One region of the Sideroxyarcus emersonii genome, then DNA from elsewhere that is predicted to be linked to it. Evidence: predicted binding sites of a transcription regulator. Region 1 holds the regulator's gene; the other holds the start of a gene.
The links. The regulator sigma-54, encoded in region 1, starts transcription at its own class of promoters, with help from an activator protein. The targets are predictions, from matches to a motif close to TGGCACNNTTCCTGCT.
Positions count from the first base shown of each region.

Region 2: the regulator sigma-54 is predicted to act here: its motif matches at 8,360-8,375, upstream of L6418_RS04135 (4Fe4S-binding leucine-rich repeat protein).

Region 1 is NZ_AP023423.1:340,558-350,932, reverse strand. It holds gene lptA (lipopolysaccharide transport periplasmic protein LptA) at 1-121, shown strand, start outside; gene lptB (LPS export ABC transporter ATP-binding protein) at 118-840, shown strand; gene L6418_RS01650 (RNA polymerase factor sigma-54) at 872-2,308, shown strand; gene hpf (ribosome hibernation-promoting factor, HPF/YfiA family) at 2,325-2,648, shown strand; gene L6418_RS01640 (PTS sugar transporter subunit IIA) at 2,706-3,161, shown strand; gene hprK (HPr(Ser) kinase/phosphatase) at 3,167-4,102, shown strand; gene rapZ (RNase adapter RapZ) at 4,105-4,950, shown strand; gene L6418_RS01625 (NusG domain II-containing protein) at 4,954-5,322, shown strand; gene L6418_RS01620 (Gx transporter family protein) at 5,396-5,932, shown strand; gene L6418_RS01615 (flavin prenyltransferase UbiX) at 5,929-6,528, shown strand; gene L6418_RS01610 (HEPN domain-containing protein) at 6,903-7,586, shown strand; gene mutY (A/G-specific adenine glycosylase) at 7,880-8,944, opposite strand; gene L6418_RS01600 (AsmA family protein) at 8,976-10,375, opposite strand, start outside.
Region 2 is NZ_AP023423.1:834,110-844,484, forward strand. It holds gene L6418_RS04080 (HD-GYP domain-containing protein) at 37-645, opposite strand; gene L6418_RS04085 (class I SAM-dependent methyltransferase) at 695-1,381, opposite strand; gene L6418_RS04090 (hypothetical protein) at 1,390-2,460, opposite strand; gene L6418_RS04095 (hypothetical protein) at 2,513-2,662, opposite strand; gene L6418_RS04100 (antibiotic biosynthesis monooxygenase) at 2,796-3,110, opposite strand; gene modA (molybdate ABC transporter substrate-binding protein) at 3,262-4,032, shown strand; gene L6418_RS04110 (TOBE domain-containing protein) at 4,371-5,180, shown strand; gene modA (molybdate ABC transporter substrate-binding protein) at 5,193-5,960, shown strand; gene modB (molybdate ABC transporter permease subunit) at 5,973-6,659, shown strand; gene modC (molybdenum ABC transporter ATP-binding protein) at 6,656-7,744, shown strand; gene L6418_RS04130 (GNAT family N-acetyltransferase) at 7,782-8,255, shown strand; gene L6418_RS04135 (4Fe4S-binding leucine-rich repeat protein) at 8,466-9,191, shown strand; gene L6418_RS04140 (hypothetical protein) at 9,188-10,153, shown strand; gene L6418_RS04145 (methyl-accepting chemotaxis protein) at 10,214-10,375, opposite strand, start outside.

The sequences.
Region 1 (10,375 bases):
AGGCCGTGTGCATGCAGTAATCCAGCCCAAGAACAAAGAACCGGCAGCCACCGATACAGACCCAAAGAATGCGCCCCTCACCATCCAGTCCAGCCCGACTCTATCCAGGCCCAAGCCATGAGTGAACTCCGAACCGTCTCCCTGAAAAAACGTTACCGCGCCCGCACCGTGGTGCAGGATGTCTCGCTGTCCGTGAAGAGCGGCGAAGTGGTCGGCTTGCTGGGACCGAATGGCGCGGGCAAGACCACCAGCTTCTACATGATCGTCGGCCTGGTCGCGGCGGACGGCGGCGAGATTTTCGTCGACAGCCAGGACGTCACGCACCTGCCCATCCATCGCCGTGCCCGCCTCGGCCTGGCCTACCTGCCGCAGGAAGCCTCCATCTTCCGCCGCCTCAGCGTGAGCGACAACATCCGTGCCGTGCTGGAATTGCAGGGCTATGCGCCGGCCGAGCTGGACGCACGGCTGGAGGCGCTGCTGAACGACCTGCATATCACCCACATCCGCGACAACCAGGCCATCAGCCTGTCCGGCGGCGAGCGGCGGCGCGTGGAGATCGCCCGCGCGCTGGCGACCGATCCGCGCTTCATCCTGCTCGACGAGCCCTTCGCCGGCGTCGATCCCATCGCCGTGCTGGACATCCAGAAGATCATCCGCTTCCTCAAGGAGCGCAGCATCGGCGTGCTGATCACCGACCACAACGTGCGCGAGACGCTGGGCATCTGCGACCGCGCCTACATCATCAACGCCGGCTCGGTGATGGCGGAAGGCAAGCCTGACGAAATCATCTATAATGAAGGCGTGAGGAAGGTGTATCTGGGCGAGCACTTCAAGTTATAAGATCGCACCGCCCACATACCACAACCCGGCAATGAAACACTCTCTCCAACTCAGGCAGTCCCAACAACTGATGCTCACGCCGCAGTTGCAGCAGGCTATCAAGCTGCTGCAACTGTCGACGCTCGAGATCAATCAGGAAGCGGCGCGCCTGCTGGACGAGAACCCCTTCCTCGAGCGCGAGGACGACACCACCAACCAGACGTACAGCGGTAACAGCAGCACCGACACGCCCGCCCCGTCCAGCAGCGCGGAAAGCGCCCCGGCCGAAGCGGAATCGCGCGACAGCGACAGCAGCGAATGGCCGGAGCCGTCGTTCTCGTCCTCATCCTCCTCCTCCTCCAGCCCCGACGACGAAGACGACGGCTATTCCGAGGTGGCTGCCGAAAAACCCAGCATGCGCGAACACCTGCTGTGGGAACTGAACATGAACCCGATGGACGAGCGCGACAAGAAGATCGTCGGCCTGCTCATCGATGCGCTGGACGAGAACGCCTACCTGTCGCAACCGCTGGAAGAGATCGCCGAACTGCTGCCGCCGGAACTGGACATCACGCTGGACGACCTGGAAACGGCACTGGTGCAGTTGCAGCACCTCGATGCGCCCGGCATCGGCGCGCGCAACCTGAGCGAATGCCTGTCCCTGCAGCTGCGCGCCATGCCGGAAGACCTGCCCGGCCGCGAACTGGCGTTGGCCATCGTCGGCCAGCACCTGGATCTGCTCGCCGCACGCGACTTCAACAAACTGAAGAAGGCCCTGCGCTGCGACGACAATGCCCTGCGCACCGCACAGGATCTGATCGTCCACCTGCAGCCCAAGCCCGGCTCCGCGTTCGAACACCGCGCAGCCGACTATGTCGTGCCGGACGTGCTGGTGGAACGCCACGGCGGCATCTGGCGCGCGCGGCTGAATCCGGAAGCGATGCCGCGCCTGCGCATCAACCAGGTGTATGCCAACATCCTGCAGCAGCGCAACGAGAAGAACGCGCAGGAGATGGCCGGCCAGTTGCAGGAAGCGCGCTGGTTCATCAAGAACCTGCAGCAGCGTTTCGAGACCATCCTGCGCGTGGCGCAGGCCATCGTCGAACGCCAGCGCCAGTTCTTCGAACACGGCGACATCGCCATGCGCCCGCTGGTGCTGCGCGAGATCGCCGAGCAGCTCGAACTGCACGAATCCACCATTTCGCGGGTCACCACGCAGAAGTTCATGCTCACCCCGCGCGGCATCTACGAATTCAAGTATTTCTTCGGCAGCGGCCTCGCCACCGAAGCCGGGGGCGCCTGTTCTTCCACCGCCATCCGCGCACTCATCAAGCAGCTGGTCAGCGAGGAAGATGCCAAACATCCGCTCACCGACAGTCGCATGTCCGAAATCCTGGCACAGCAGGGCATTTTGGTCGCCCGCCGTACCGTGGCAAAATACCGCGAGGGAATGAACATCCTTCCGGTAAATCTTCGTAAATCACTCTAACCATAAGGAGCAGGCCATGAACCTCAACCTCACAGGACGTCACCTCGAAATCACCCCGGCCATCCGCGAGCATGTGCTCAGCAAGCTGGACAAGGTCAAACGCCATTTCGACAACGTGATCGACATCAACGTGATCCTGTCGGTGGACAAACTGGTGCAGAAGGCCGAGGCCAACGTCCACGTCTCCGGCAAGAACATCTTCGCCGAGACCGAGGATAGCAACCTGTATGTGGCCATTGACGCACTGGTCGATTCGCTGGATCGCCAGGTGTTGAAACACAAGGAAAAACACACCGCGCGCCGCCACGACGAATCGGGCAAACACAGCGCAGCAGAATGAAGTCGATACGGGGCCATCAGCAATGATGGCCCCGTTTTTCCGTCACGGTGAAACAGCATGAGCCTGATCAGCAAGATACTAACCCCCGAGTGCGTGCTGCTGGATAACGAATCCGCCAGCAAGAAGCGCGTGTTCGAGCGCGTCGGACTGTTGTTCGAGAACACGCACCACATCGCACGCAGCCAGGTGTTCGACAGCCTGTTCGCGCGCGAAAAACTCGGCTCCACCGGACTGGGACAGGGCGTCGCCATCCCGCATGGCCGCGTGAAGGGTCTGCGCGATGCGGTCGCGGCTTTCGTTAAGATGCAGAACCCCATCCCGTTCGATGCACCGGACGGACTGCCGGTGAATTTCATTTTCGTGCTGCTGGTTCCCGAACGGGCGACCGACCTGCACCTGCAACTGCTGGGCGAACTGGCGCAGATGTTCTGCGACAAGTCGTTCCGCGACCGCCTGCAAGCCACCGACGACCCCGTGGCGATCCACAAACTGTTCATCGACTGGCAAGGATAAATATCGTGGCCCAGGTCAACATCCAGCAACTCTTCGAAGACAAGCAGGAACGCCTGAGCCTGACCTGGGTAGGTGGCGCCAAAGGCGGCGATCGCGTGCTGGAAAGCGATACCGTCAACGCTTCCAACCGCGGCCTGATCGGCCACATGAACGTGATCCACCCGAACTGGGTGCAGGTGTTCAGCAACACCGAGCTGGATTACCTGCACGCGCTCTCCCCCGCCGACCTCTCCGCCACGCTGACCCAGCTCGAACAGGGGCAACCGCTGTGCCTGATCGTGGCCGGCGAGACCGAGATCCCCAAGGGGCTGCTGGATTTCGCCAACCGCACCCACACCCCGCTGTTCCACTCGCCGCTGGGCAGCGTGCAGCTGATGTGGATGATCCGCCACTACATCGTCAAGGGACTGGCGGACTCCACCACGCGCCACGGCGTGTTCCTGGATGTGCTCGGCGTCGGCGTGATGATCACCGGCGACAGCGGCGTGGGCAAGAGCGAACTGGCGCTGGAACTGATCACGCGCGGCAGCGGCCTGGTCGCCGACGACATCACGGAGCTGTACCGCATCTCGCCGGAAACGCTGGAGGGACGCTGTCCCGACCTGCTGCGCGATTTCCTCGAAGTGCGCGGCCTCGGCATGCTCAACATCCGCACCATGTTCGGCGAAACGGCGGTGCGCCGCAAGAAAAGCCTCAAGCTCATCGTCCACCTGTATCGTCCGCCGCACGACGATCTTTCCAAGCTGGAACGCCTGCCGACCTCCGGCTCCGAGGAGATACTGGGCGTCAGGATCAGCAAGGTGGAACTCCCCGTGATGGCCGGGCGCAACCTCGCCGTGCTGGTGGAGGCCGCCGCGCGCAACTTCGTGCTGCAGCAGCGCGGCATCGACACCATGCAGGAATTCATCTCCCGCCAAGAGCAGCTGATGCAGGAGCAGTGAGCATGCAGCTCTTCCTGATCAGCGGCTTATCCGGCTCCGGCAAGAGCGTCGCGCTGAATGTTCTGGAGGACAGCGGCTATTACTGCGTGGACAACCTGCCGGCGGAACTGCTGCACGTGCTGACCAACAACCTGAAACTGGCGGGCATCAGGAAGATCGCCGTCAGCGTCGACGTGCGCAGCGGCAACAGCGTCGTGCTGCTGCCGCAATACATCGAGAAGCTGAAACAGCAGGATATCGACGTGCATCTGCTGTTCCTCGACGCGAACAACGAGACGCTGGTAAAGCGCTTCTCCGAGACGCGCCGCCTGCACCCCCTGAGCGACGGCGTAAAGACGCTCACCGAGAGCGTCGCGCTGGAGCGCGAGTTGCTGGCCGAGATCGCCAGCATCGCGCACCACATCGATACCAGCGACCTCAATGCCAACGCGCTGCGCGCCTGGATCAAGCAGTTCATCGCGCTGGACCGCGCGCGCCTGACCCTGCTGTTCGAATCCTTCGCCTTCAAGAACGGGCTGCCGCTGGATGCCGATTTCGTATTTGACGTACGCTGCCTGCCCAATCCGCATTACGACCCGGTGTTGCGTCCGCTGACCGGCCGCGACCAGCCAGTGATCGACTTCCTCGATGGCACGCCGCTCGCGCAAAAGATGTACACCGACATCCGTGATTTCATCGCGGGCTGGTTGCCCAGTTTCATCGCCGACAACCGCAGCTACCTCACCGTCGCCATCGGCTGCACGGGCGGACAGCACCGCTCGGTGTATTTTGCCGAGAAGCTGGCGCTACACTTCAGATCGCAACAGCAAGTGCTGCTGCGCCACCGCGAACTCGCGCAACAAGCCTGACCCGTGCTCCAGCATATCAAGCCCGGCGACTACCTCACCCTGCTGGTCGGCGGCCTGTGCACCATCTGGATCACGCTCACGGTCTGGTCCGGCGGCGCCGCCGACAAGGCCATCATCCGCAGCGGCGGCAAGGTGTTCCGCGAAGTGCCGCTGTCGCGCGACCAGCAGATCGAAGTGCCCGGCCCGCTTGGCACCAGCATCGTCACCATTGAGAAACGCAGGGCGCGCATCACCTCCGACCCCAGCCCGCGCCAATACTGCGTGCGCCAGGGCTGGCTGCAGCAGGCAGGCGAGATCGCCATCTGCCTGCCGAACGAGGTGAGCGTTGAACTGAGCGGCGGGCAGAAAAAGTATGACAGCCTCAACTATTAATGCGGTACTGAGTCCCGAGTATCGAGTGCCGAGTAATTGCGGCGGGTTTACTCAGCACTCAGCACTTTGATAAATGACTACAACGATAAGACTCGATACATCGGCCGAAGACCACCACATCGCAAAGATGGCGGCGGTGGCGCTCGGCCTCACCGTGCTCGAGAACGCCATCCCCTCGCCGCTGCCGGGCGTGAAACCGGGACTCGCCAACATCGTCACGCTGATCGTGCTGGCGCGCTTCGGCTGGCGCACTGCGGCATGGGTATCGCTGTTGCGCGTGCTCGCGGGTAGCCTGCTGTTCGGCAACTTCCTCGCCCCCGGCTTCTTCCTCAGCCTGTCCGGCGCGCTATGCAGCCTCGCCGTGCTGGCACTCGGCATGCACCTGCCGCAACGCTTCTTCGGCCCGGTCACCCACAGCATCCTTGCCGCCTTCGCCCATATCGCCGGACAGATGACCGTGGTCTACCTGTGGCTCATCCCGCACAGCGGCATCGCCTACCTGATCCCCATCTTTGCCACGGCAGCCCTGGTGTTCGGCACGGTGAACGGATTGATCGCGGCCAGTTTCATGGATAATGGCGAAAAAACCGAGACGGAACCACAACCATGAAAACAATCACGCTTGCTCTTACCGGTGCCTCCGGCCTGCCCTACGGCATGCGCCTGCTCGAATGCCTGCTGCAAGGCGGACAGCGCGTGCATCTGGTATATACCCAGGCCGCGCAGATCGTCGCCAAGCAGGAACTGGATTTCACCCTGCCGAACCGTTCGCAGGAAGCGGAGCAGATGTTCGCCGATCGCATCGGCAACTTCAGCGGCGAGCTGAAAGTGTTCGGCATCCAGGACTGGTACGCGCCGATGGCCTCCGGCTCCAACCCCGGCGACGCAATGGTGGTCTGTCCCTGCACCATGGGTACGCTGGGCAAGATCGCGGGCGGCATCAGCGACGACCTCATCGCCCGCGCGGCGGATGTGATGCTGAAGGAAAAACGCACTTTGATCCTGGTGCCGCGCGAGATGCCGTTCTCGGCGATCCATCTGGAGAACATGCTGAAGCTGTCGCATGCGGGTGCGGTGATCATGCCGCCGAACCCGGGGTTCTATCATCATCCGCAGAGTGTGCAGGATATGGTGGATTTTGTTGTCGCACGGATTTTGGATCACCTTGGGGTGGAGCAGACGTTGATGAAGAAGTGGGGCGAGTAGCTTCAATCAAAACCAAAACCGTCGGGGGTTGCCCGACAGCAAGTTACTTTCTTTTGCTTCGCCAAAAAGAAAGTAACCAAAGAAAAGGCGACCCCGGTGCGCCGCCCCTGCGGGGTTCCCTGCGTTGCTCGACTGGTCAGGCGGCTGCGGAACTCGCGCTACGCGCTCAGACAGTCCTCGCCGAAATCCCCTGACCAGCCTGCGCTACTCGGCGGCGCACAGGGGAGGGAAAGGCAAAACCTAAATCCACAGCGATGGCACTTCGTGCCCCCGCTATTCGACTGTGGATAGCAAGGTTATTAACGAGTGTGGGTACGAATTAGGCCATAAATAACACGGCGAGAAGCGTTGCAACCATAAAGGATTGAACGATCATGGAAGCCCCTTTTGATGATTTTCTTGATAATGCGTTACAGGCTCTCGAATTACTAAAGCTACACGAAGAGAAGAACTCAGGAAAGAAGACTCACCATACTCATGAAGTTCTTACCAAATCGTGTGCGGTACTTTTGGTTGCCTGCTGGGAAGCCTTTATCGAAGATGCCGCTGAAGCCGGGTTAAGCTTCATAATAGACAATGTTAAGTCCCCTACAAATTTGCCGAAGGAACTATTGAAGTCGATTGCTTTGGAGCTAAAAGTCGATAAGAACGACATCAAAGTTTGGGAGCTGGCTGATGGTGGGTGGAAATTGGTAGCGAAAAGCCATTACAAGGCCATGCTTTCAAAGCATCTTGGACCATTCAATACCCCACGTGCTGGAAATATTGATGATCTCTACAAGAATGTTCTTGGGCTTGAAACTCTGTCTGCATGCTGGACTTGGAAGCATATGCCAAATAAACAGTCTAAAGATAAATTGAGTGCGCTCATTTCGCTGCGTGGCTCCATAGCTCACCGAATCAATACAAGCCACAAGGTAACTAGAAAACTAGTGGATGGATATGCAAGCCATCTCCTCTTCCTTGCGATAAAAACAAATAACAGGATTAGAAGGCATGTTTATCAATCGACCGGGTTATATCCATGGAATGAAGTGACCTACCGTTCCATCAAGTAACGTCCATCCATCTTCTCATCGTCAGATGTTAGACAGAGAGGGCACGAAGTGCCCTCTCTGTGACTTTGAATTTCGCCTTTTCTTCCCCTGTGCGCCGCCGAGTAGCGCAGGCTGGTCAGGGGTAGTCCGACGAATATGTTTGAGCACGTGACCGCGTAGCGGGTCGTGCGAGTTTATGAGGAGGCCTGACCAGTCGAGCAACGCAGGGGACTGCGAAGCAGCGGCGCACCGGGGTCGCCTTCTTTTTGGTTACTTTTTCTTGGCGACGCAAGAAAAAGTGACTAGCTGTCGGGCTACCCCCGACGGTTTTGATGTTGATTTGAAAGAAGAGGGGATAAAACCGACAACACCTTCCTCACCGGCGTCGGTATCGCCGCCCCCAACGCCTCTTCCACCTCCAGCCACATAGCACCCGGTTGCGCAGCACGCAAAGGCTTATGTGCAAGCTGCACTTTCAACGGCGTGATATGCAGCCTGAAATGCGTAAAGGTATGCGAGAACTCCTCCAGCCTTTCCCCTGCGCTTGCCTCCAGTTCTTGGCGTATGAACCACTCCCGCGCCGCGGTCTCATCCTCGAATTGCGGCGGACACCAGAGCCCGCCCCAGATGCCGCTGCTTGGCCGTTTCTCCAGCAGGATGTCGTTGCCATGCATCAGCAGCAGGAAGACGGCATGCCGTTCCGGCACCGCCTTGCGCGGTCGCGGCGTGGGCAGTGCGGCAACCCGATCCGTCGCCAGCGCAACGCAATCCGCCTGCACCGGGCACAAGACGCACTTGGGTTTGATGCGTGTGCAGACGGTGGCACCCATATCCATCAGCGCCTGGGTGTAGGTGGCGATATCGCTTTCCGGCAGTAGCGCTTCGGCCTGTTGCCACAACCGTTCTTCCACCTTTTTATCGCCCGCCCAGCCTTCGATGCCGCAGTAACGCGCCAGCACCCGTTTGACGTTGCCGTCGAGGATCGCGCGCCGTTCGTGGTATGCCAGTGCGCACACGGCGGCGGCAGTTGAGCGTCCTACTCCAGGGAGTTCGACGATGTCGTCGAATTTGCGCGGAAAGGCACTGTCGAATTTCTCGACGACGATGCGGGCCGCCTTGTGCAGGTTGCGGCCGCGGGCGTAATAGCCGAGGCCGCTCCAGTGCGCGAGCACGTCGTCCTCGCTGGCGGCGGCCAGCGCGGCGACATCGGGGAAAGCCGCAACGAAACGCTGGTAATAGGGGATGACGGTGGCGACCTGGGTCTGCTGCAGCATGATCTCGGACAGCCAGACGCGGTAGGCATCCGCACCTTGCCACGGCAAGTGGTGGCGTCCGTGCTGCTTTTGCCAGCGGATGAGCTGATGGGCGAACGATGACATCGATGAACGGTTCAGGTGTGTCGCGAACCGCTCATTTGAACAAGCCCTTCAAGCCCTTCTTCAGTTCGTCCCGGGCTCTGGCTTTAAGTTCGTCCTTCTTTTCATCGAGCTTTTGTTTGGCGACATCGGCGATCAGCGCGCTGTAATCGACTTTGTATTTCAGGTCGTCGAACGTGCCGCTGATGTTCACCGGCAGTGTTGCGGTCTTGCCCTGCTCCGTCTTCGCGAAAATGGATTTGGCGTTGTAATCCATGTTGCCGCGCCCGATGTCGATGTCGCCCTTGCCGGTCACGCGCAACACGGTGGATTTCACCGCGAGGTCGTCGTTATGTGCCACGCCGTTATGCACCTTGAAGCTGGCCTTGAATTCGCTGAACGGTGTCTTCTCGTTCTTGTCCACGCCCAGGGTCTGGACACTGGTTTCCTTGCCCAGGTTCTGCACGCCCTGTACCAGCTTCTCCAGATTGACGCCCTTGATCGCGCCGTTCGCCAGGTTCACCGCAACCTTGCCGTTCAGGGCCTTCTTCAGGCCGCTGACGGTGTTGCCCTGCGCAGTCAGGTCGAGCGCGATGTTGCCGCGCCCCTCGATCAGATCGAGATTGGCGACATCCTTCAGCAGCGGGGCGGTGTCGACGCCGGTCAGCTTCTCGTCGATGGCGAAGGTGGATGTCATCGCATTCACCGATGCCCTGCCGTCGACGCTGCCCTGATACAGCTTGGCCGAGATCGGCGCGATGTTCACCTGCCCGCCGCGCGCCTTCACGTCGACGCGCAACTGCGCAAGCTTGACGTTGGCAGCCTTGAGCGAGCCGATGCGCACGCTGCCTTCCACATTCAGCGTCTTCAGCGCGGAGAGATCGAACGGCTGCTCCGGCTCCGCCGGCTTGGCCTGGCCCTGCTGCTGGGTTTGTTCGGCCTTCTTCGGCAGGTAGGGATCGGCATCGAACTGGTCGATCTCCAGGTCGTAACGGATCATCGGCACGCTGAAATTGTTCACCGCCAACTTGGCCTTGACCTGGCTCTGCAGCAGGCCGCCGTCCAGCTTGGCCTGGATGCTCTGCCGACCCAGGTCGGCTTGCACGCTGCCCTTCAATTCGCTGCTGATGTGCTTGCCGGGCAGCTTGTCGCCGCTGGCATCCAGCGCCAGCCTGAGATCGGACAGGTTGAACTGCTGCGCCTCGATGCTGCCGGTGAGCGGCGACGTGAGCTTGAGCTTGAACGACTGCTCGGGCTGCCGCACCTCCACATCCAGTGCCATCGAGCCCACCTTGAACGAACCGGCATTGCCTTCGATACCGGGCAGTGCAAGCGCCGCGACGATGTTGCCGGATGCGCCGTCCAGCTTGCCATTCAGGGCAACGCTGTCGCCCTTGAAGCTGTCCTTGGCAAGGCTCAGCTCGGGCGCATTGAAGCTTGCCTCGAACTTGCCTT
Region 2 (10,375 bases), 490 kb from region 1:
TTACGCCATGCATGGCGTAAGCCGGGCCGATGCGGACTAGCTCCTGCCCGCCCTGAACTCGCTGGTTTCGATGTGCTCGCTGAATATCTGCATGAGGGCGGGGTCGTGTTTCTCGCCGGTTTCCTGGTGCAGGATGGCCATGATCTCCGGGTGCGCTCGCGCGTGGTGGTATGACCTGGTCACTGCCATCGCGTCATAACTGTCGGCGATGGAGATGATGCGCGCGCAGATCGGGATGCCTGTTCCCGCCAGTCCGTCCGGATAGCCCGACCCGTCGTAATGCTCGTGATGGTGACGGATGATCCGGGCGGCATGATCCGCTCCTTCGAGTGCGGTTGCCGCCATGATCTTCTCGCCGATCTCGGTATGGGTCTTCATGACCTCCCATTCGGCATCGTCGAACTGCGTCGGTTTCAGCAGGATGTGATCGGGGATGCCGATCTTGCCGATATCGTGGAACGAGGCGGCGATCCTGAGTGCCAGCAGTTCGCTGGATGACAGGCCGCAAGCCGTGCCGATCGCGGCGGAAAGAACCTGCACCCGTTCGGAATGCAGCTGGGTCAGGCGGTCGCGGTAGCCAAGCGCGACCGACAAGGCTTTGGTATAGGTATACAGGGCATTGACTGCGGGGTCTGCTTGTTCCACGTGTGCCTCCCAAACGAAAGTCTTCCGTATCGATTCCCCGGAGCGGGGCTTACCGCTTGCGCACCAGCGTCAGGCCATCCGCAATGGGCAGCATGGTCTGGTCGATGCGCGCATCGCGGCTGATCTTCGCGTTCAGTTTCCGCATGGCCTCGATATCCGCATCGCCTATCCTTGCCCCGAGATCGGCATCCAGCAGGTTCTTGTCGGCCACTGCGCCGAACAGCAGCACATTGTCGATCACCATCACGCCGCCCGGCCGCAGCAGGTCGAGCGAACGTTCGTAATAGGCATCGTAGTTCACCTTGTCGGCGTCGATGAAGATGAAGTCGAAACTGCCGGCCGCACCGGACTTGACCAGGCCATCCAGCGTGCGCAGCGCCTTGCCGAAACGGAAATCGATCTTGTGCGCCACGCCGGCTTCCTGCCAGTATCTTCCGGCGATGTCCGCCCAGCCCTCGTTGATGTCGCATGCGATGAGGCGGCCGTCGTCCGGCAGCGCCAGTGCGATGCACAAGGCGCTATAGCCGGTATAGGTGCCGATCTCCAGCGCCTGCCTGACCCCCAGCGTCTTGACCAGGAACGACATGAATTGCCCCTGTTCCGGCGGTATCTGCATGATGGCGTGCGGGTCGCGCGCGGTCTCCGCGCGCAGACGTTGCAATATCTCCGGCTCGCGCAGCGAGGACAGGAGGTAATCGCGAACCTTTCCGGAGAATCGTATCTCGGCTTTGTCCATGGTCTTGCCTAGCGGGGCTGCAGCATCTTCATCCAGGCGGCATTGTAGGTCGGCGGGATGGCGCCTGCGGTCATCTCGGGGCGGCTGCCTATGCGGCATTCGGCGCCGTCGAGCTGCCGGGCCCACTCCCTGAAGCGCAGCATGCTGACGGGATTCATGACACAGCTCTTCTGCCCGAACGGATGGCCGAGCTGGAACAGCAGGTGCCCGATCTCGTGCGCCAGATACGCACCGGCGAGTTCCGCCGCATCCTCTTCGGAATACTGTTCGCCGCCGCGCAACAGCTTCGTCAGCGCGGAGTCATCCTGGAACGGGAAGGTGCTCATTACGATGTACGAACCGTACTTGCTGTCGCGGCTGAACGACGTGGTGCCGACGGTGAGGCCGCCGCGAATGGCGGAGTGGAGGTCCGCGCCGTAGTATTCGGCGCTCGCGATCGGCTGGTTGGTGATGACCAGGTCGTATGGCAGGTTGCCGTAACCCAGCGTGTCCCAGTACACCCATTCGTTGTACGGCGAGGCATCGAGCACCGGTGCGCCGTCGGCGGCATTGAGGCGGCGCCATTGCTGCAGCCTCTCCAGCATGACATCGGCCAACAGCCCGGAAAGCGCCATCAGGTCTTCGGGGTGGGCATTTGCCGGCAGGTAGGGGGCCGCGAAGGAGAGCGCATCCTCCAGTTTCGTGCCGCGCTCGGTCAGCGTGGCATCGATGCCCTCGACGAGCTTCTGCCGGTCGCCCTTGCCCGATTTGAAATCGTATATGGACGACAGGCGTTCCTGCATGACGGCAGGCGGGATGAGCGCGAACAGCTGGTCGATGCGCATTTCCGGCACATCCGTGAACTCGATGTAGACGCCGAAGTTCTTCCACACGGTCAGCTGGGCCGATGCCAGGATGATCTTCAGGTGGTCGGGGGAGAAGCGGGCGAGGCGAGGATTGATGGCGTGCACGACGCGCAGCTTGACCGCCGCGTCGGGCCTGATCGGCGGGATGGCCGACTTTTGCCAGTCGTCGTTGACCTCCCCTTTGCAGCCGAACAGCAGCAGGGCCAGGCCGATACTGAGGCACTTTGATCGCAAGGTCTTCCTTTCGGCAGTGCGGAAGCGGTTCGCTAGCGGGCTTGCGATCCGGTCACAGTCCCAGCACGATCAGTATGCCGGCCGCGATCGCCACGACCGACATGACCGTACCCATGCCGGAAAAACTGAAATGCAGGATGTGCGCCAGGCCAGTGACGATGAGCCAGGTAGCCAACAGCAAAGATCCGATGCTTCTTTTCATTGCGAGATTCCTTTTAGGTAGATATCTGAAGTGATGTTTCTGTCTGTACGGCAAAGACCGCCAAGGCTATCAATTTTTATCGCATTTGTATGCTGCCGGAACTTAATGGCCGGAAGAGCAGCCATGTCGGGCCTCAGGATCCATATTCGCGCTCGACGCGACAGATGCGGACGCGAAACCGCGCGTACCAGTCGCCGGCGCGGCGCTGTGCCTGACGGTGGTCGAGATGCTCTTGCCATGTCTTGATCGCTTCCAGGCTGGACCAGTACGAAACCGTGATGCCGATCTCCTGCCGCGCGCTTTCGACGCCGAGGAAACCGGGCTGCTCGACCGCGAGTTCGACCATGTGTTTGGCCATCTCGCCGTAGCCGTTGTCGCCGTCAGTGCGAACGGAGGTGAAGATGACGGCGTAGTAGGGCGGCTGTGGGGTGGCGGCGGGTGAAGGCATTCCTGAGCCTTTGGCGAGAAGTCGGTGAATGTTGGCTGGCTCGTACCGTACCTGCCCGACAACTCCCGGTCAATATGCCAAAAGGCCTATATAGTCGCTGGCCTTGATGCAGCTTGCTATCATTGCACCCATCCTGATCCGGAGTTGAATGATGACTTTCCCATTGCATGCCTTTGTCGCCACGCTCCTGCTGTTGTGCGGACTGATGAGCACGCCTGCAATGGCCGGCGAGATCAGCGTGGCGGTGGCATCCAACTTTGCGGCGCCGATGGAGCGTCTTGTCCCTTTGTTCCAGAAGGAGAGCGGGCACACGGTGAAGGTCAGCCTGGGTGCGAGCAGCAAGTTGTATGCGCAGATCAGGGGCGGCGCTGCATTCGATGTCTTCCTGTCCGCGGATGAAGAGTTCCCGAAACGTTTGCTGCAGGAAGGATCGGCGGTCGGCGGTTCGCGCTTCGTCTATGCCACCGGCAGGCTGGTGCTGTGGAGTGCGCAACCGAATCTGGTGGATGACAACGGCGCGGTGCTCAACAAGGGAAATTTCAGCGCGCTGGCGATCGCCAATCCTTTGTCCTCGCCCTACGGCGTGGCGGCGAAAGAGACGCTGACCAAGCTGATCATGTGGAATTCGATACAGGACAAACTGACCAGGGGCGACACCGTTGCGCAGACCTACCAGCTTGCGGCAACCGAGAAGGCCGACCTGGCTTTCATCGCGCTGTCGCAGGTCATGCGCGACGGCAAGGTGACGCAGGGTTCCTGGTGGATCGTCCCGCCCGAATTGCACAAGCCCATCCGGCAGAGTGCAGTGCTGTTGAGCTTAGCGAAAGACCCGGTCGCGGCGAAGGCGTTCCTGGCTTTCCTGCAGAGCGAGAAAGCGCGCGCGGTGATGCGCGGATTCGGGTATGAATTTCCGCGCGATTGATCCCTCTTTTCCCTCGCCAGCCCTCTGGCGCGATGCATGTTGCCGCGGGCTTCCTCCCGCCGTTTCCCTGCGGTTCCTGTGAGATAATCGATCCGGTTGTATATTTTGATGCATAACGCTGGCAGATCGGGGCCGGCGGACGTCCCCGCATTGTTTGTAGCGAACGACACAATTTGTCTAAAAATATACAAATCAGGATGTTGTGGGATCTGCCCGGAAGGCGCTGCAGATTCGCGTGAAGCAAGTGTGGGCGAGGGATGGGAGGCGGAAATGCATAAATTGGCATCGCTTTTGCTCATCGTCAGGGTGTGACTGGTTATAACGTGCGGGGTTCTGTCATGGCTCAATCGATAGTCGAGAAAAAAACCGGGACCGGGACGGTGTCCAGGCTGAAGATCGCCAGGGGACGTCGCTGGGATCACCTGGAACTGCTGGAGCGTATCGATGCGACGGGTTCCATCTCGGCGGCGGCAAATGCGATGGGCATGAGCTACAAGGCTGCGTGGGAAGCGGTGGAGGCGATCAACAATCTTTCCGAGCAGCCCCTGGTCGAGCGCAAGACCGGCGGCAAGAAGGGGGGCGGTACCACCCTTACCACTCATGGCCGCCGGGTGGCAGGAGCGTATCGGCGGCTGGAGCAGGAACGCGAAGAGGTGCTGAAGAAGCTCGCACAGGTCATGGACGATTTTGACGAGTATTATCATTTGATCAGGAGATTCGATATGAAGACGAGTGCGCGCAACCAGTTCCTTGGCACGATCAAGAGCATCAAGCTCGGGGCGATCAATGCGGAGGTGATCATGGAGATCGGCGGCGGGGATGTGCTGGCCGCGGTGATCACCAACGAGAGTGTCGGCCATCTTGGCCTCAAGGTCGGCACTGAAGCGTATGCCCTGGTCAAGGCACCGTGGGTGATCGTGACCACCTCGGACGGGTTCAAGACCAGTGCGCGCAACGAGCTGCACGGCACGGTGGTGCGTTGCCAGGAAGGCGCGGTGAACGGCGAGGTGATCATCGAGCTGGCCGGCGGCAAGACCGTCGCTGCGGTGGTGACCAACGACAGCATCAAGTCGCTGGGCCTCAAGGCAGGGGTCAAGGCGTGTGCGCTGATCAAGGCATCGCATGTCATTCTGGCTGTCAATGCATAAGGCGGAGCGGCGATGAAAACGCGTAATCTGAATCGGTGGCTGGCAGTTGGCGCACTGTTGTTCGGTGCGATGGATGGGGCGCATGCGGGCGAGGTGAACGCTGCGGTGGCGGCCAACTTCTCCGCGCCGGCACAGCAGATCGCCGGGTTGTTCCAGAAGCAGAGCGGGCATACGGTGAAGCTCAGCTTCGGTTCCAGCGGCAAGTTCTATTCCCAGATCAAGCAGGGCGCACCGTTCGATGTGTTCCTGGCGGCGGACGAGAAGAATCCCAAGCTGCTGGAGCAGGAAGGGCTGGCGGTCGCCAACACGCGCTTCGTGTATGCGCTGGGCAAGCTGGTGCTGTGGAGCGCCAGGCCCGGGTTCGTGGACGACAAGGGAGCGGTGCTGGGCAAGGGGGGCTATGACAAGCTGGCCTATGCCGATCCCAAGCTCGCGCCCTACGGCCTGGCCGCAGAGGAGACGCTGCAAACCATGGGACTTTGGAACGCCGCGGTGCAAGGCAAACTGGTGACGGGCGAGAGCATCGCCCAGACCTACCAGTTTGCGGCCACGGGCAATGCCGACATGGCCTTCATCGCGCTGTCGCAGGTCACCCAGGACGGCAAGGTGACCGCAGGTTCGTGGTGGCTGGTGCCGCCGCACATGTACAGCCCGATACGCCAAAGCGCCGTGTTGCTGAGTGGCGCAAAGGATCAGACCGCGGCACAGGCTTTCCTGAAATTCCTGCGAAGCGAACAGGCCGCGGCGGTCATCCGCAGCTTCGGCTATGACAAGCCCTGATCCAGGACTGCCATGGATGCGCTAGGCGCCGACGACCTGCAGGCGGTATGGCTGACGCTCAAGCTGGCGAGCGTCGCGACCTTCCTGCTGCTGCTCATCGCCACGCCGCTGGCGTGGTGGCTGGCGCACAGCCGCAGGTGGTACAAGGGGCTGGTTGCGGCGCTGGTGGCGTTGCCGCTGGTGTTGCCGCCCAGCGTGCTGGGCTTCTATCTGTTGCTGCTGATGGGGCCGCATGGCGCGGTGGGCGAGTTGACCAGGGCCCTGCATCTCGGCGCGCTGCCGTTCACCTTCGCCGGGCTGGTGGTCGGTTCTGTGCTGTTCTCGCTGCCCTTTGCCGTGCAGCCGATCCAGAATGCGTTCGAGGCGATCGGCAAGCGCCCGCTGGAAGTGGCAGCGACATTGCGCGCGAGCCTGTGGGACCGCTTCTTCAGCGTGGCATTGCCCCTGGCGCGCCCGGGTTTCATCACTGCGATCATCCTTGCTTTCGCGCATACCGTCGGCGAATTCGGCGTGGTGCTGATGCTGGGCGGCAACATTCCCGGCGAGACGCGCGTGCTCTCGGTCGCCATCTACAACCATGTCGAATCGATGGAATACGCCACCGCGCATTGGCTGGCGGGAGGCATGGTGCTGTTCTCGTTCGTCGTGCTGCTGTCCCTCTATCTTGCGGGCGGCAAACTGTTGAAAGTCGTGCGATGAACGACGGGCCGGCAAGCGAGATACGAGCTCATTTCAGGTTGCAACTGGAAAGCTTTGCGCTGGATGCCGCATTCAGCGCGCCGGCGACGGGCGTCACCGCCCTGTTCGGACCTTCCGGCTCGGGCAAGACCACCTTGCTGCGCTGCATCGCCGGGCTGGAACATGCCGCCGGCACATTGCAGGTGAACGGCGAGACGTGGCAGGACGAAACCGCATTCGTGCCCACGCACCGACGTCCGCTGGGCTACGTGTTCCAGGAAGCCAGCCTGTTCCAGCACCTGTCGGTGCGTGCCAATCTGGAATACGGTTACCAGCGCATTCCTGCCGCCGAGCGCAAGGTGCGGCTGGAGCAGGTGGTGGAATGGCTGGGCCTGGAGCGCCTCGTCGAACGCCGCGACCCGGCCAGGCTTTCCGGCGGCGAGAGGCAGCGTGTCGCCATCGGCCGCGCGCTGCTCACCAGCCCGCGCATCCTGCTGATGGACGAGCCGCTCTCTGCGCTCGACACCAGCAGCAAACAGGACATCCTGCCGTATCTGGAGCGCCTGCATCGCGAACTCGAAATCCCTGTGCTCTACGTCAGCCATGCGCTGGACGAAGTGGCGCGTCTGGCCGACCACCTGGTGCTGCTGGAACGGGGGCGCGTCATCGCCAGCGGTGCGCTGGCAGAGACGTTTGCGCGGCTCGATCTGCCCATTGCGCATTTCGACGATGCCGGGGCGGTGGTCGAGGCAACCGTGGCGCAGCATGATGAAACCTATCACCTCACGCGGGTCGACTTCGCCGGCGGCAGCCTGTGGGTGGGCAAGGTGGCGCAAGCGCCGGGCAGCCGGGTGCGTGCCCGGGTGCTGGCGCGCGACGTGAGCATCGCCACGCAGCAGCCGCACGGTTCCAGCATCAGCAATATCCTGCGCGCGCACATCGCCGAGATCCGCGACGAGGGGGCCGACAAGGTGAACGTGCGCATGACGGTCGGCGATGCGCAGGTGCTGCTGTCGCGCATCACGCGCCGTTCGCGCGACCTGCTCGATCTGGCGGTCGGGATGGAAGTGTATGCGCAGGTGAAGAGCGTGGCGCTGATGGCTTGAATGCCGGGCGCCGGCCGAACCGGCGGCGGGAACATCTTTGTATCGGGAGCAGGGCTGCATGAACATTGAGATCGGCTTCGCCACCGCAGCAGAACTGCCGCAGCTCGCCGAACTGCTGGCCGAGCTGTTCACGCTGGAGAACGATTTCCAGCCCGGGCGCGACAGGCAGTTGCGCGGTCTGCGCGCCATCCTCGACAACCCGGCAGTCGGCCGCCTGTTCGTGCTGCGCATCGACGGCCGGGTGGCCGGCATGGCCAACGCGCTGATCACCGTCAGCACCGCGGAAGGCGGGCGCGTATTGCTGCTGGAAGACGTGATCGTGCGCCGCGAACATCGCGGCGGCGGACTGGGACGGCGGCTGGTGGAGCATGTGCTGGCGTGGGCGCGTGAACAGGGGATGACGCGCGCCACCCTGCTGGCCGACCGCGACAATGCGGCAGCGCTGGATTTCTATCGCAAGCTCGGATTTACTTCTTCGCAAATGAGGGTGTTGCGCAAGCCCTTGTCCTGACTCGCGCGGTTTTGTCGCAATCGCTACAAAACCCGCCGCGCCGACAATTCCACACCTTATGGCCAATCCGCGTCGCTGCGGGCTTTGTGCGCGATCCGGTGTGCTGGCACGGGGGTTGCTCGTCTGCCATGGGGATTTATTGCGGAGCGACAATTGGAAGTCCTGAAGATGCCGGAACGTCAATCGGAGGCGTCACCGTTGGCGGGGAGGATGTATGCCGATTGCTCGGCCTGCCCCCAGCGCGCGTTATTGGCGGAGGGCCGATGTGTGCCGGGCGACATCTGCCTGGTCGCGCAGAGCGGGCGGCAGATCGACCGTTTCCTGCGACGCAATCCGCAGCTCGCCGAGGATTATCTGGACGACGGATTCTGGGAGCGCCGTGCCATCGCTGCGCGCTATGCGCCGCTGGAGCGGGTGCGGCAGATGCCGCGCGATGCGGATGAAGTGGTGCGCCGCGTGGTGGCGAGCCGTTTGCCGATCGACGAACTCGACGATTACCTGCACGACAGTGATCGCGAGGTGCGCATGACGGTGGCCGAACGCATTGCCCCGGAACGCCTGGATGCGCTGATCGCGGACGAGGATTACCTGGTGCGCTTGCAGGCCGCCAGGCGCCTGCCGCATGGGCAGTTGCGGCGCATGGTGGGCGATGCGGACCGGGAAGTGCGCAAGGAGGTGGCGCGCCGGCTGCCGTCGTTCGCCTTGAGCATGCTGGCGCAAGACGCGGATAACGAAGTGCGGCGCATCGCCGCCTCGCGCATGTTGCCTGCCGATGCGGCGAAGATGCTGGCGGACCCGGATTGGGTGGTGCGCCTGGAGGCTGTACAGCGGGCACCTCTGGAATCGATATCCGGATCGCTGGACGACGCCGAGGCGGATGTGCGCGCTGCGGTGCGGCAGCGCCTGAATGAATTTTTTCCTGGGGACGACCAATGAGTATCTATGCGCTTGATGAATCCATGTTGTACAACCTGGCCGGCGAGATCGAGGCCCTTCCTCCGCGCCCGCATCACAGCGCCTTGCTGGAGGCGGCCAACTGCATACGGCCGGGCTGTGCCTTCCGCTATGCGCTGAATCGCGGCGGCTGGTACCGCCCCGGCGGCATCATCAGGCCGGATGGCGGACGCGTTGCCGACAGCCTGGAAACCTGGGCGAAGGCGGAGTTGCAGATCTGCGGCGGCGACATGCACGAGCTGGTCGAGCGCTACGCAGGCAGCGGATTGCTGGTGACGCGCCACATCGGACGTACGCATTACTTTGTCGCGGCCTGCGGCCCGGCGCCGGCGGATTTCCTGCAGCTGGAAGTCGAAGAGTTGCAGGAAGTGCTCGACCGTCAGCTGGTCGATGCCGGCAAGCCGCCGGAAGATCTGCAGGAGCTGACGGAACCGATCCTGCCCGAAACGCTGGAAGCACAGGCGGTGGCCGCACCCCGTTATCGTTTCCGCAGGCTGATCGATATGCGGCAGACCGTCGCCAGGGCCGCGGCTTCGGATGCCCGCAATGCCGGCTTGTCGCGCCTGCTTTCCGAATGGACGCACAGCAGCGCCGCTGCGCGCGGCCATTTCAGCGACCACTGGATCGTCGCGCTGCGCGAACATCAGGACCGCTATCGCAATCCGGTGGTGTCCGCGTCGCTGGTGTCGCGCCATGCGCGCGAACTGAAACCCTTCCAGTGGAACCCGGACCTGGCCGGCGTGGAGATGTGTGCGCAGTTGCAGGCATTCGACCGTGCCGCCGGATATGCCTCGGCCTGGTATGCGCATCTGGTGGCTGGCACCATCGCCCCGCCCAAGGTCGCCTATGCCGTGGCGCGTGACCTGGATGCCGGCTTCAGTTATCTGCCGGATACCGAGGCCGTCTTGATCAGGAACTGGGTGGCGGCACCGTATTCAGTCTAGGAGTCGCAAGCGAGGCGGGATGGTTTCCGTTTTACGGGGGGATCCGCTCTCGCGTGGGCGTCAGTAACGGAAGCGTCCGACGACGTTATTCAATTCTCCGGCCAGGCGATCCAGCCGATCGGCCGTTTGCGCGGTGCCCGCCATTGAGGTGCTGGTACTCTCGACCATCTGGGCGATCTGTTCGACCTGGATGGCGATATCGTTGCTCGCCGAGCTTTGTTC